DNA from 3 places in the Shewanella sp. MMG014 genome. Region 3 is predicted to be linked to each of the others. Evidence: predicted binding sites of a transcription regulator. Region 3 holds the regulator's gene; each other region holds the start of a gene.
The links. The regulator sigma-54, encoded in region 3, starts transcription at its own class of promoters, with help from an activator protein. The targets are predictions, from matches to a motif close to GTTGGCACGNNNNTNGNNT.
Positions count from the first base shown of each region.

Region 1 (4,816 bases), on a different contig from region 3:
TAGCTGTTGATATGCAGCAACAAATACTTGAGCCCTTTTTTACCACAAAAAGCCAAGGTACAGGGCTTGGGCTTGCTGTAGTGCAAACCGTTGTGAGAAACCATAACGGCACGGTGCAGGTGTCATCGCAACCCGATAAAGGTTGCCTTATCAGGCTTTCATTTCCAGTGCATAATGTTGATGAACAAGTCAACGCTAAGGCAAGTTTAACTCAAACGGAGACTTCTCATGGGTGAAGCAAAATTACTACTCGTTGAGGATGATGCATCGTTAAGAGAAGCATTACTGGATACATTAATGCTAGCTCATTACGATTGTGTTGATGTTGGTTCAGCCGAAGAAGCCATCATAGCGTTAAAATCTAATGATTTTGATCTGGTTATCAGTGATGTTCAGATGGATGGCATTGGTGGCATCGGCTTATTAAATTACCTCCAGCAAAATAATAATAAGATTCCAGTATTATTAATGACAGCTTACGCCACCATTGATAATGCGGTAAGTGCCATTAAGTTAGGCGCGGTGGATTATTTGGCGAAGCCATTTGCACCAGAGGTGCTGCTCAATCAAGTGTCACGCTACTTGCCGTTAAAACAAAACCTCGATCAACCTGTTGTGGCTGATGACAAAAGTTTGGCATTACTGTCAATTGCACAACGAGTCGCAAGTTCCGATGCATCAGTGATGATTATGGGGCCGAGCGGTTCAGGTAAAGAAGTGCTTGCACGATACATTCATCAAAACAGTGCCAGAGCAGATGAGCCTTTTATTGCCATTAACTGCGCCGCTATACCTGAGAATATGCTTGAAGCAACCCTATTTGGTTATGAAAAGGGCGCCTTTACTGGCGCTTATCAGGCGTGTCCTGGTAAATTTGAGCAAGCACAAGGCGGGACGATTTTATTAGATGAAATCTCTGAAATGGAGCTTGGTCTGCAAGCTAAACTTTTACGTGTGCTGCAAGAAAGGGAAGTAGAGCGCCTTGGCGGTCGTAAAACGATATCGCTAAACGTTCGAGTGTTAGCAACCTCCAACCGTGATTTGAAAGAAATGGCATCTTCAGGTGCCTTTAGAGAAGACTTATATTATCGCATTAATGTGTTTCCGCTTACTTGGCCAGCACTAAATCAGCGACCTGCTGATATTTTACCGCTTGCTCGTCACTTGATTGTGAAACATGCAAAGCTTGCGAATATTTCACCAGTACCCACAATCGATGATGTGGCTTGTAGAAGGCTGCTGACTTATCGCTGGCCTGGTAATGTGCGCGAGCTTGATAATGTCATTCAACGAGCGCTGATATTGCATACAGGTGAAGAGGTGACAAGCAATGATATTGTGCTTGATAGTGCCGAAGTGCCGCTGCAGCCTACTGAGCAACAAGCTAAACCGAGCACAGAAACAGATGGCTTAGGGGGTGAATTAAAAGCCCAGGAACATGTGATTATTTTGGAAACATTAAATCAGTGTAATGGCAGTCGCAAAGCGGTAGCTGAAAAGCTGGGAATTAGCGCAAGAACCTTACGATATAAAATGGCGAAAATGCGCGATATGGGCATTCAAGTGCCGGCTTAATTTTCTCCTGTTAACGTTTCTGTTGTTAACGTCAGCCAGAAAACCTAGCACTTTCGCTAGGTTTTCTTATCTACAATGACGATTACTGCGCACACATTGAGCAAACGCACTGCTTTTTACCCCCAATATCTATTGTTAATAGGCATTTTTATATTATTGGCATCCTAATTGCTAAATCTATTGTAACTGGTTTTTAGTCGTCAAATATCCGACGAATAGGAGTTTACAATGCAGGTTAGCGGAAATCCTTTTTTACAAGAAATGCAATCACTTCGTGGTGAAATTTCACCTAATCTTCGTTCTCCAATTCAACCGGATATGACTCAGAAGGTGGGTAATACATCAGGGGCTGATTTTGGAGAGTTACTTTCTCAAGCCGTTGGAAGTGTTACTGCTTTACAAAAAAATTCCGCCAACCTAGCGACACGTTTAGAAATGGGTGATTCGACAGTCACACTGTCAGATACCGTAATAGCTCGTGAAAAGTCAGGTGTGGCATTTGAAGCAACTGTGCAAGTAAGAAACAAGCTTGTTGAAGCTTATAAAGAAATTATGAGCATGCCTGTTTAGGCTCTTATCAGATTAGAAAGTAGGTAATTATTGTGAGCACAGATCTCGTATTAGATTCAGATACCGTTGATAGCACAGGGATTCAGCAAGAGAACAAATCTGGCTTAATGAGTTCATTTGGCAGTGCTGATTTCATGCGTCAAATCACCATGATATTAGCGTTGGCAGTCTGTTTGGTGCTGGCGGTTTTCATGATGATTTGGGCGCAAGAGCCTGAGTTTAGACCTCTAGGTCAGATGGAAACCAATGAAATGATCCAGGTTCTGGACGTTCTCGATAAAAATAAAATTGCCTATAAAATTTCTGGTGATGTAGTCAGTATTCCAGAAGATAAGTATCAAGATGTAAAATTACTATTAGGCCGTGCAGGTGTTGAAACCTCAAGTCAACCAACCGATTATTTGAGTAAAGATAGTGGCTTTGGTGTGAGTCAACGCATGGAGCAGGCGAGATTAAAACAAAGCCAAGAAGTCAATTTAGCTCGTGCAATTGAAGAGCTTAAAAGTGTTACTCGTGCCAAAGTGATTCTAGCGTTACCAAAAGAAAATGTATTTGCCAGAAACAAATCTAAACCTAGTGCAACCGTAGTCGTTAGCGTGCGCCGTGGCAGCTTAGGCCAAGAAGAAATTGATTCCATTGTTGATATTGTCGCTTCTGCTGTTCAGGGTTTAGAGCCTACTCGAGTCACAGTGACTGACTCTAATGGCCGTTTACTTAACTCTGGAAGCCAAGATGGCGCTTCAGCAAGAGCTCGCCGTGAACAAGAGTTAGTTCAACAAAAAGAATCTGAATACCGTAATAAAGTTGATTCTATTTTAATGCCGATTTTAGGCCCTGAAAACTTTACCTCGCAAGTGGATGTCAATATGGACTTCACTGCCGTTGAGCAAACAGCAAAACGTTTTTCTCCTGATTTACCAGCAGTACGCAGCGAAATGACCATTGAGCGTAATTCATCGGGTCAGGCAATGGGTGGTATTCCAGGTGCATTATCAAACCAACCACCTATGGAGTCTGATATTCCACAAGAAGTGGGTGAATCTGAAGCCACTGCAGCTACTGGAGATAGTTTCCGTGAAGCGACTCGTAACTTTGAGCTTGATACGACTATTAGCCATACTCGTCAGCAAGTTGGTGTGGTTAGAAGATTAAGTGTATCGGTCGCCATTGACTACAAGCCTGGACCTGTTGATGAAAATGGTGTGGTAACAAGAGTACCTAGAACCGAACAAGAGCTGACTAATATCCGACGTTTATTAGAAGGGGCGATGGGATTTACCAGTCAACGTGGTGATACGTTGGAGGTGGTAACGGTTCCATTTATGGACCAACTAATTGAAGAATTACCAGCGCTTGAAATGTGGGAGCAACCATGGTTTTGGCGAGCGGTAAGGCTAATACTAGGCGCTTTATTAGTGCTAGTTCTGATATTATTTGTTATTCGTCCAATGCTAAACAGGTTATTGAAATCTAACGAAGTTGAGATGCCTGAAGAAACACGTTTAGGCCATGAGCTTGCTGAAATTGAAGATCAGTACGCTGCAGACACATTGGGCATGTTAAATACTCAGCAAGCTGATTACAGTTATGCTGATGACGGTTCGATTCAAATACCGAACCTGCACAAAGATGATGATATGATCAAGTCGATTAGGGCATTAGTGGCTAATGAACCTGAACTTTCTACCCAAGTAATTAAGAGTTGGTTACAAGAAGATGGCAAATGATGACGTAGCAGTTGCAGAGGCAACTAAAGGGTTTAACCCTGATGACTTAACGGGTATCGAGAAAACGGCTATTTTGCTGTTAAGCCTAAGTGAAGCTGATGCAGCTTCGATTTTAAAGCACCTTGAACCCAAGCAAGTCCAGAAAGTCGGTATGGCAATGGCTGCTATGGAAGAGTTTGGCCAAGAAAAAGTCATTGGCGTTCATAAGTTATTTCTTGAAGAAATCCAAAAATTCTCATCTATTGGCTTTAATAGTGAAGAATTTGTCAGAAAAGCTTTAACAGCGGCACTTGGTGAAGATAAAGCGGGTAATTTGATTGAACAAATTATCATGGGCAGTGGTGCCAAAGGTTTGGATTCTTTGAAATGGATGGATGCACGTCAGGTTGCCACCATTATTCAGAACGAGCATCCGCAAATCCAAACTATTGTTTTATCTTATTTAGAGCCCGATCAAGCGGCTGAAATTTTTAGTCAGTTCCCAGAAAATACCCGCTTAGATTTAATGATGCGTATTGCTAACTTGGAAGAAGTGCAACCTGCTGCACTGCAAGAGTTAAATGACATCATGGAGAAACAGTTTGCAGGCCAAGGCGGCGCACAAGCGGCTAAAATGGGCGGCTTAAAAGCAGCTGCGAATATTATGAACTTCCTTGATACTGGCGTAGAAAGTCAGATTATGGAAACCATGCGTGAATCTGATGAGGAAATGGCGCAACAGATCCAAGACTTAATGTTTGTATTTGAGAACTTGATTGACGTTGATGACCGTGGCATTCAAGTCTTGCTCAGAGAAGTACAACAAGATGTACTTATGAAAGCCTTGAAAGGAGCCGATGACCAGTTATCTGATAAAATCGTGGGTAATATGTCTAAGCGTGCAGGTGAGTTACTACGTGACGATCTTGAGGCTATGGGACCGATTAGGATCAGTGAAGTGGAAG
Region 1 is NZ_JAGJDZ010000009.1:79,582-84,397, forward strand. It holds gene J8L86_RS14930 (PAS domain-containing sensor histidine kinase) at 1-236, shown strand, start outside; gene J8L86_RS14935 (sigma-54 dependent transcriptional regulator) at 229-1,575, shown strand; gene fliE (flagellar hook-basal body complex protein FliE) at 1,804-2,145, shown strand; gene fliF (flagellar basal-body MS-ring/collar protein FliF) at 2,253-3,872, shown strand; gene fliG (flagellar motor switch protein FliG) at 3,862-4,816, shown strand, end outside.
Region 1: a site for sigma-54 is predicted at 1,731-1,749, ahead of fliE (flagellar hook-basal body complex protein FliE). Genes of this name have one in related genera too.

Region 2 (4,816 bases), on a different contig from region 3:
TAGCACTATTGGTTACCGTAGGACCAATGGTAAGAATGTTGTTAGTTTCTTCCCATGGGAACCGATTGCCTAAGAACAATGATTTTCCATTCCACTGAGCAATGATTCGATGATTGACATGATGTGAGTTAATAAACAGGCTTTCATTTGCGAGGCCCATCATATCGCGGTTAACCTCAAAACTTGTATCTTGAGGATCTACTGAAACAATAATATGAGCTGGGATCCCAGCAGCAGACAACTTTGATGCGAACCTTGATACGGTAAGAATGAAAAGCTGTTCATAATTAGCTTTAATCCAATCAATATGTTCATCAAGTGATGGGCCACCACCAATCACTATTGCAGTTTTACCTGCAAATTGATTTTTCAATATCGAAGCTGGTTGGTTATTTTCGACAACATTGAAAAATTGTTCTACAAAAAATGACTTTTGAGTAAAATTTGCTTTATGTGAGGTGGTTTGTTGTTTTATTAACTTATAAATTTGGCTGTAGTAGCCTGAATATTCTTCAACCACGCCTGCAGAGGCGGCTAATGAGAGTGTAATGGCGATTTGATCTTTTATAAGGAATAAATCATCTTCGCCCGATTCTATATGTTCATTAAGTTCTTCAAGACTTAGCACTTTAAGGTAGTGTTTCTGCTCCTCTGGTATATCAATATTTAACATCGACATGACTTCTGGAAGCTCTACAAAAATGTATTTACTTCCTGCTACCTGTGGAGACTCAAGAATATAATTAACCAATAAGCCAGAATCGAGACCTAGAATGATGTGTAATGTATCTTCCTTAAAAATATCCTGTTTATACTTCTTTTTAAAAGCGGTTATAGAGTCTTCTTTTTCAAAGGTATTCCTGTTGATGCAGGGCAAGTAGTACTCATCAAATTGACTAATGGCGAACTGATTATTAAAAACTGATTGTGATGTAGCCATTGTAAGTAAAACCTTCTTGTCTATTGGTATATGTTTTATCGATTCATGTTCACTGATGTTTAAATCTTAATCACAATATCTTGGATCTGTATGTTGCCAGAGCTTTCAATACCTTCTAGTAGGGCTGTGGCGCTTTCTTCTGAAACTTGTTCTATGGTGACCGTAGCTCTATTTTTAGTTGCAACAGCTCGCATTAAATTCACTCTATCAGGAATGTTTTGTTGTAACACGATTTGGAAGTTATCACCCATTTTGACGTTATTTCGACGGCCTAAATTAATGATGATTCTATTACCTTGCTTAGCAACGATTTGACCGAGTAAAGGTCGGCAATTTAGTAAATTATCAATATCTTGAGTGCTTTGTTGTAAAAGCTGATTCATAGTTTGACCATAAGTTGAGCCCCAAAACCGTTGGGTTGAAGGTGAAACGGTTTCATCTCGTTCAAAATCCCACTCAGCTTCTGCTTGATAGTCTTTGCTCCACACTTTTTCACCACTAATGCCATGGAACATGGTAAACCGTAAATTAATTTGCCTTAAAGGTGTCTCATCCCATAATCCAAATAAAGAGCTCGAGTATGGCTCGGTTGAAATATCCAGGATTTCCGGTTGTAAGATATATTGGCTGTCGGTTATTTCGCCAAGCCAGCTTGGTATGCGTTGGCCTTTGAAGTTAATGAGTTGGTTGGTATGGTCAAGCTTCTCCTCGGCGTGCATACGAGCAAAACTGTAGTCAGAGCCATTATTTAATAAATTGCCAAACTGCTGTGATAAAGCTTGTTCAAAGTTAGCAAGTTGTCCGTATCGAAGTTGTGAGCGGTCACGCATGATGGCTTGGGGGATCATTATTGCCGCTTTTAATTGTTGGCTGTGGCATTGCTGTGCTTGGGGTTTAGACTCAAGATTGAGCCGCAACATAACCGTGATATCTGATGCGCTGATGATTTCAGACACGAGCTCAATATCGTTAGCTTGACCCATGCGTTTTATTTGAAATGCATCTTGAGTTAAGTTGCCCTGATTAATACTTTGCTGGCTATTAAAGTTCACACCCGCTTTTAAGCTGGCATAGTTTAATGCTTGATTAATCGCATCCTCGCGGGCTTTATCTATATTGCCGTCAATAATTTTGGCTTTTCCTGACACTTCAACTCTTTGCGCTAATACAGAGTGACTGAAACAAGCTGAAAGAATAACCAGCATGATAATCGTCAAATATTTAGAGCTAACGTTTGGCATGTTCATGTTCGCTTTTCACAATATCGAAGAAAAAGGGTGCCAACTCTATGACGGTTTAGCACGACTTAAATTAATTATCATAATAAAAGCAAAAACCATGCCTGTATGAGCTTTTAGCAGTGAACAGATGGAGATAAATTCTTCATTTCAAGGTAAAGGTTTTGAATGTGTGGTCGATACACTATCTATAGTGTGTTTAATGTGTGCTCTGATTAGGCCTAAAGCCAGTTAGCGGCAACATTACTGAACCTAACATCACATCAATGCTGAGACGTCATTGTAATAAGGAATAAGCCATGAGCCGTTTAATCATTTTTCCCATTGCGTTGCTAGCGGCTGCTTGCGCTAGCGAGCCGCCTGTGTCGACAAATGAGTTAGCTTATGTAGAAAAGCCTACTGAAACTAGCTTTTGGTTTAGTGATGATGCTGAAGTGCAGCCTGCGCCTTTACAATATGACATTACTAAAGCCGGTCTAGCCCCTAAATCACATGTGAATATATTGGCTGAAAAAGTCGTAAATGAATTGGTTTTACAAAATGACAGTTTACGCTCTGACCAACCTTTACTTGTAACCACTCCGGTTAATACCAGTGATTACAGCAAAACGGATGCTTTAGGCTTACAGTTACAGCAAGGTTTTGTTGCCGCTTTTCATAGTCATGAATTTAACTTGGTCGATTTAAATGTGGCGAATGCATTACGTTCAACTGAGCATGGCGAGTTTATTTTAAGTCGAGATTGGAAGTTACTTCCGTCTGATTTGCCTGTCTCTCACGTTGTCGTTTCGACTATGGATACCACACCAATGGGCTTAGTTCTTAATGCAAGAATTGTGAATGTGACTAATAATCGGGTGGTGTCAGCAGTGCAAACTTTTGTGAATATGAATAGTCTACCTGGCTATTTATCACCTTCAAATCAAGTCATTTTTCAAGATGGATTGCTTTTCCGCCATGAAGCGTCTGGTCAAGGTAATGCCGTAGTATTGGGAGCGAAATTATGAATAAGTTAGTGGTTCTATTGGTTTCATTATTGGCAATCTCGATAAGTGGTTGTGCAAGTAATGATAAATATGTGCAATGGGAAACAGAAGCGCCAGATCAGTTCCCTAAGTTAACTGCAATTGGTTATGCGCCTTTAGCGACTCAGCCTGCGAAAGAGCAGTCACATAAAGTTCTAATGGCCATGCAAGCGTCAAAAATCGCGGCATATCGAGAATTAGCCGAGCAGGTATATGGTCAACAGATTGATGCTCATAGCCAAATGAGCGACTGGATGCTCAATAACGAAACCGTTTCTGCCAATGTGTCAGGAATGATTAAAGGGGCGAAAGTAGTAAAAAGCTATCCTGCGGGGGATATGTATGTGACCGAGTTAGAGCTGGATTTTGCTCAGGTGTGGGATCTTTATCAGCAACAAAACCGCCCCCGTCGTGTAAAAGAAGTGACATACTTTTAATGTAAATTCCGACAAACATAAAAAAACCGCCAATAAAGGCGGTTTTTTTATGTTTGTCATTAGCGATGATGTTTTGCCATTGGAGAAATTGCAGTTGACCTAGGATGAACTGTCTACATGGCTTAAATTGATATTAGCTTAACTTAGGCTTTTAGGTTTTGGCCTAAAGATGAAATTGTCGACGTTCGGCCTTTATCGTTATAAGTTAAACTGGTGGCATTTCTACTCATTTGCATGGCTTGAGAAAAGCGGTTTAAGCTCGCGATATTCAGTTCGATTAAGCTAGCATTTTGATTATTGATGTCTTTACACTCTTCGAGAATGGTTTTAGCTTCAGCGACTTTCTCAATGAGTTTAGGCTCTGAATTGAGCAAAGATTTATCAGGATGATTAGCTAATTTCTCATCATTTTGTTGAAGCGTATTCAAACACGCCACTTTTTCGCGTGCAAGTGCTAACAAGGTGTCGGCATCTTGATCTGCTAAGGCCTGCTTTTCTGCAGATACAAGTTTTTTCAGCGACGACAAAGTGCCGTGCTGAAAAGATAACAGCTGTAGTAATTCATTCATAATTTACTCTTTATAAAAACCCACATCATAACGACAAGGCGTAATGCGATGATGATTGTTTATCCAAGAGCAGGTATGACGCTACTCTTGGTCGAAATTTAGTCCGCTCATGTCAGCTTCAAAGCTTGCAATATTTGCCGCTAATTTTTCAGGGTCGACTTTATAACGTCCCTCTGAAATGGCTGACTTTATTGCATCAACTTTGCTTTGATCAATTTCAGGTAAAGATGCCATGTTAGTTTGGGCTCCTTGCAGCTGCTGTGCTTGCGAGGTAATGCTGACCGAATCACTTTTAATAGGTGCAGCCTGTTGCCCAGCTGACTCGGCAGCTTTTGGGGCAGCACCTGAGTCACGATTAGTACGCAACTGAGTGTGTGATGCTGTTTTAAGATTGTTAATATCAATTGCCATTTTAGGCTCCAGCGTAATTTATGGTTTTCCTAACAGGCTATCGACCCTGTTGGAAAAAACTTTAGGAATATTTTACATCCTAACTTCAACTTCGCCAACTCCTGTGACAATGACATCTAATCGTCTGTTTGAGTTGGCATTTCTGACTCTTATTGCATCGCCTATATTGCCATCTCTTAATGCTTCACCAGCTGTT
Region 2 is NZ_JAGJDZ010000009.1:53,265-58,080, forward strand. It holds gene J8L86_RS14795 (6-hydroxymethylpterin diphosphokinase MptE-like protein) at 1-940, opposite strand, end outside; gene J8L86_RS14800 (flagellar assembly protein FlgT) at 1,000-2,187, opposite strand; gene J8L86_RS14805 (FlgO family outer membrane protein) at 2,478-3,185, shown strand; gene J8L86_RS14810 (LPP20 family lipoprotein) at 3,182-3,640, shown strand; gene J8L86_RS14815 (flagellar protein FlgN) at 3,784-4,209, opposite strand; gene flgM (flagellar biosynthesis anti-sigma factor FlgM) at 4,291-4,620, opposite strand; gene flgA (flagellar basal body P-ring formation chaperone FlgA) at 4,693-4,816, opposite strand, start outside.
Region 2: a site for sigma-54 is predicted at 2,268-2,286, ahead of J8L86_RS14800 (flagellar assembly protein FlgT). Genes of this name have one in related genera too.

Region 3 (4,816 bases):
GATGCAATAAACATCAATGAACCAGTACAATCGCTAACCACAAGTATGCTTGCATTAGATTTAAATACCATGATCATGACGTCTGATCGACAGATTAATGTCTCAGGACAAGATTTTAAAATACAAGGCTTAGGCCTTTATGCTGATTTAAATGCCGAAGAGTTAGAGCTTTTAAGTCAGGTAGAAGGAACATATGAAGCAAAGTAAAACACTGACATTTTCACTCAATAAGCTTATGAAAACAGACTTTATTAGAAAAAGTATTCTGGGTATGAGCCTAATGGGATTGAGCTTAGTGACAGTCACCGGCGCTCATGCCAAAGAAGGTGATTTACAACAAGAGCTTAAAGTCGCTGCCGTCAGCCAAAAAGCAGATATTAAAAACAACCAAGTGATTTTCTTCGGCCCAGTGAATGTGACGCAAGGCACCATTAATATTAATGCCGATCAATTACGTGCATTCAGTGAAGAATCAGGTGGCAAAAAAACCATGATTGCGACAGGTAATCCAGCCACATTCTCACAAGAACTCGATGATGGCCGTATCGGTACCGCAAGTGCAAACGAAATAAAATATGAGCTTTCGACCAGTATTTTAACCTTAAAAGGCAATGCAAAACTTGACCAGGCAGGCAGTCAGGTTACTGGTAATCTCATTAGCTATAATATTGATAAACAGCAACTGATCGCTGAAAGCACAGGTGAAGGAAAAGACAGAGTTATCACAATTTTTCAGCCAGAAAATTACCCTGACTTGAATAAAGAAAACGAAGAACTTGATAACTCAGACGAAGCGCCGTTAGAAAATAATGATTCGCTTGATAACCCAGATGCTGATACGACTGACAATGCATCTAACAATGTAACTGAGAATCAAACAGTGACTCCTGAGGCAAATGCTGTTGAAACTAACACTGATGCCCTCCTTGAATCAGTCACCCCTCAAGAATCTGATATTCAAAACTCAACCAATGCAGACATAACGACCCCTGCGGCAGAGCAAAAGCAATAATGACACAAATTACCTTAACAGCTGAGAACTTAGCAAAAAGCTATAAAAGCCGCCAAGTTGTCAAAAACGTTAGCCTAACCGTTAAAACGGGTCAGATTGTTGGTCTTTTAGGGCCAAATGGTGCAGGTAAAACCACAACCTTTTATATGGTTGTTGGCTTAGTCAAAAGCGATAAAGGTCGTATTTTGATTGATTCTGACGACTTGACTGCAGACCCAATGCATTTACGTGCTCGTAAAGGTATTGGTTACTTACCTCAAGAAGCCAGTATTTTTAGAAAACTCACTGTGCACGATAACATCATGGCAGTGCTGCAAACCCGTAAAACCTTATCGAGTGAGCAACGAATCGAAGAGTTAGAGCACTTATTAGAAGAGTTCAATATTACCCATATTCGTGACAGCCAAGGTATGGCTCTATCAGGTGGTGAACGTCGACGTGTAGAAATAGCACGCGCTTTAGCCGCCAATCCTAAGTTTATTTTATTAGATGAACCATTTGCGGGTGTTGATCCTATCTCTGTGATAGATATTAAGAAAATTATTCAACAACTAAAAAATCGTGGTCTTGGCGTATTGATTACCGACCATAATGTCCGTGAAACACTTGATGTATGTGAGCGTGCGTATATTGTCAGCCACGGAGATTTAATTGCTGAAGGTACGCCTGCTGAGATCTTAGACAATCAGCAAGTCAGGTCAGTATACTTAGGTGAGCAATTCAAGCTATAGTTAGCATTCTTTAGTGTACAAGCATGGCATTTTCGCGGCCAACCAGTCCCACTTTTTAGCGTTATACACTAGACTCAAAACGTAACGCTAATTTTTGGCAAAGTAGAACCCAAGTTCGGTTAAAGTCTAGCTAACACTTACAAAAGTGCTAGACCCATAACATTGTAGTCGCGATGATGAAATTCAATTAGGGATAAGCGGTAAATGAAAGCCTCACTCCAACTTAAAATGGGTCAACACCTGACAATGACCCCGCAGTTGCAACAAGCCATTCGCTTATTGCAACTTTCCTCTTTGGAGCTACAGCAAGAAATTCAGCAAGCACTTGACTCAAATCCTCTTCTTGAGCTTGAGGATGAGTTTGCCAAAGCAAAAGAACCAGTCAAAGACAATGCTCAGCAAACTGACACCGATTTTAGCGATAACAGCCAAGTCAGCGTAGAAAAAGACACCTCATCAGTCGATACCACAGAGTCACTTACGAAAGAGTCCATGCCTGAAGACTTACCAATGGATACCACTTGGGATGAAGTCTACACCGCCTCTCCTAACTCAGGTTCTGGCGCTGTAAGCCGTGATGACGATATGCCATTTCAAGGTGAAACGACTGAAGGTTTGTACGAACATTTAGAATGGCAAAAAAACTTAACCCCATTTTCTGAAAATGACCTCGCCATTGCGACAGCCATCATCGACGCAATTGATGATAGAGGTTACTTAACCCAATCAACAGAAGATATTCTCGATGCACTCGGTCTTGAGGATATTGAACTTGATGAGGTTGAAGCCGTATTAAAGCGTGTACAACATTTTGATCCAGTGGGTGTCGCTGCAAGAAATTTAAGCGAATGTTTGATGATTCAATTGGGACAATACCCAAGCGAAATCCCTTGCATAGAAAATGTAAAATTACTGATATCTGAACACCTAGATTTAATAGCAGGCCGTGATTTCAGATTACTAATGCGTAAAACCAAGCTTAAAGAAGATGATTTACGCGAAGCGATTCAATTTATCCAAACACTGAACCCTCGCCCAGGGTTACAAATTACTCCAATCAAAGATGAGTACGTCATCCCAGATGTCACAGTGTTTAAAAAGAATGGCCGTTGGGTCGTTGAATTAAACCCAGATAATATGCCTAAAATAGGCGTAAATCAGCAATATGCGGCCATGGCAAAAGGCTCAGCCAATCAAGCTGACAGCCAATTCATTCGCGGTCACTTACAAGAAGCCAAATGGTTTATTAAAAGTATTGAAAGCCGCAATGAAACCCTGTTAAAAGTGGCAAATTGTATTGTTCAATTCCAGCAAGGTTTCTTTGAGTTCGGCGAAGAAGCCATGAAGCCTATGGTATTAAATGATATTGCCGAAGCGGTAGAGATGCATGAATCGACCATCTCACGGGTTACAACTCAAAAATATATGCACACCCCTCGCGGCCTTTTTGAACTAAAATACTTCTTCTCTAGCCACGTAAGTACCGATGATGGCGGAGAGTGTTCTTCTACAGCAATCAGAGCCTTTATCAAAAAGCTGGTCGCCGCAGAAAACCAGAAAAAGCCACTTAGCGATAGTAAAATGGCGACGCTACTGGCAGAACAAGGGATCAATGTTGCTCGGCGTACGATCGCCAAATATCGTGAAGCAATGCTCATCCCTCCCTCAAACCAACGCAAAAGCTTATAAGCCTTTGTTATTGGAGGATGATCTATGCAAATTAACCTGACTGGACACCATATCGAAATTACTCAATCTTTACGTGAGTATGTGCAAACTAAGTTTTCAAAGCTTGAACGTCACTTCGAACAGATCAATAATGTTCACGTTGTGCTCAATGTACAAAAGTTACAACAGATTGCCGAAGCTAAATTGCACCTCAAAGGAGGTGAAGTTTTTGCCGTATCTCAAAACGCAGATATGTATGTCGCAATTGACGCCCTGATAGACAAATTAGACCGTCAGGTAATTAAACACAAAGAGAAGTTAATTAAACACTAACGATGGAACTTCGCACCATCCTGCAGCCGGCGTGCACTACCTGTGCCACTCCGGGCAGTAAGAAAAAGGTACTGGAACTTATCAGCAATTTAATGGCTGACCAGTACCCTACTCTATCTTCACAAGCTATTTTCGAAAGTTTAATAGCACGTGAAAAAATGGGTAGCACAGGTATCGGCAATGGCATTGCGATTCCACATGGGCGTTTAGACGACATTGAATCGCCGATCGCTATTTTGATCAAATGTGAAGAAGCTATCGACTTTGATGCTATTGATAAGAAGCCAGTAGACATTTTATTTGCCTTATTGGTTCCTTCTGAGCAATGTCAGCAACACTTAAGCACGTTATCAAGTATGGCTGAGAAATTAAGCGATAAACTCATCCTTAAAAGACTTCGAAAGAGTCATGACGCTACAGAACTGTATCAGGTTATTACTGCATGAAACTTGTCATCGTATCAGGACGATCGGGCTCAGGTAAGTCAGTTGCTTTAAGAGTGTTAGAGGATTTAGGTTATTACTGTGTTGATAACCTACCTCTCCCACTGATTGGCAGCCTACTAGAGCAGCTAAAAGGAAATAACGAACTTGTCGCCATCAGTGTTGATGTGCGTAATATCGAAGAGCAAGGCAAAGTATTAGAGCAGCAAATCGCTTTGTTGTCCGACGATACCACGATCATTAGTTTATTTTTAAATGCCAATGATCAAGTACTGCTTAAACGATACAGTGAAACACGTCGATTACACCCGCTGTCAAAAAATCAAATCTCATTACAAGAAGCGATTCAACTTGAAGGTCGATTGCTCGAGCCAATCGCCAAAATGGTTGATCACTACATCGACACATCTCAGCTGAATATTTACGATTTGAGCGATCAAGTCCGACAAATTCTTATGGGCAGTGTTGATAAAGAATTAGTCATTCACTTTGAATCATTTGGATTCAAGCACGGTATGCCTACTGAAGCCGACTTTATGTTTGATGTCCGCTTTTTGCCAAACCCACATTGGGAGCCTGAGTTAAGACCATTAACGGGTCTTGATCAACCAGTACAAGAATTCTTAGGC
Region 3 is NZ_JAGJDZ010000003.1:199,463-204,278, reverse strand. It holds gene lptC (LPS export ABC transporter periplasmic protein LptC) at 1-207, shown strand, start outside; partial or broken gene lptA (lipopolysaccharide transport periplasmic protein LptA) at 272-754, shown strand; gene lptB (LPS export ABC transporter ATP-binding protein) at 1,012-1,743, shown strand; gene J8L86_RS06135 (RNA polymerase factor sigma-54) at 1,948-3,432, shown strand; gene hpf (ribosome hibernation promoting factor) at 3,457-3,744, shown strand; gene ptsN (PTS IIA-like nitrogen regulatory protein PtsN) at 3,747-4,190, shown strand; gene rapZ (RNase adapter RapZ) at 4,187-4,816, shown strand, end outside.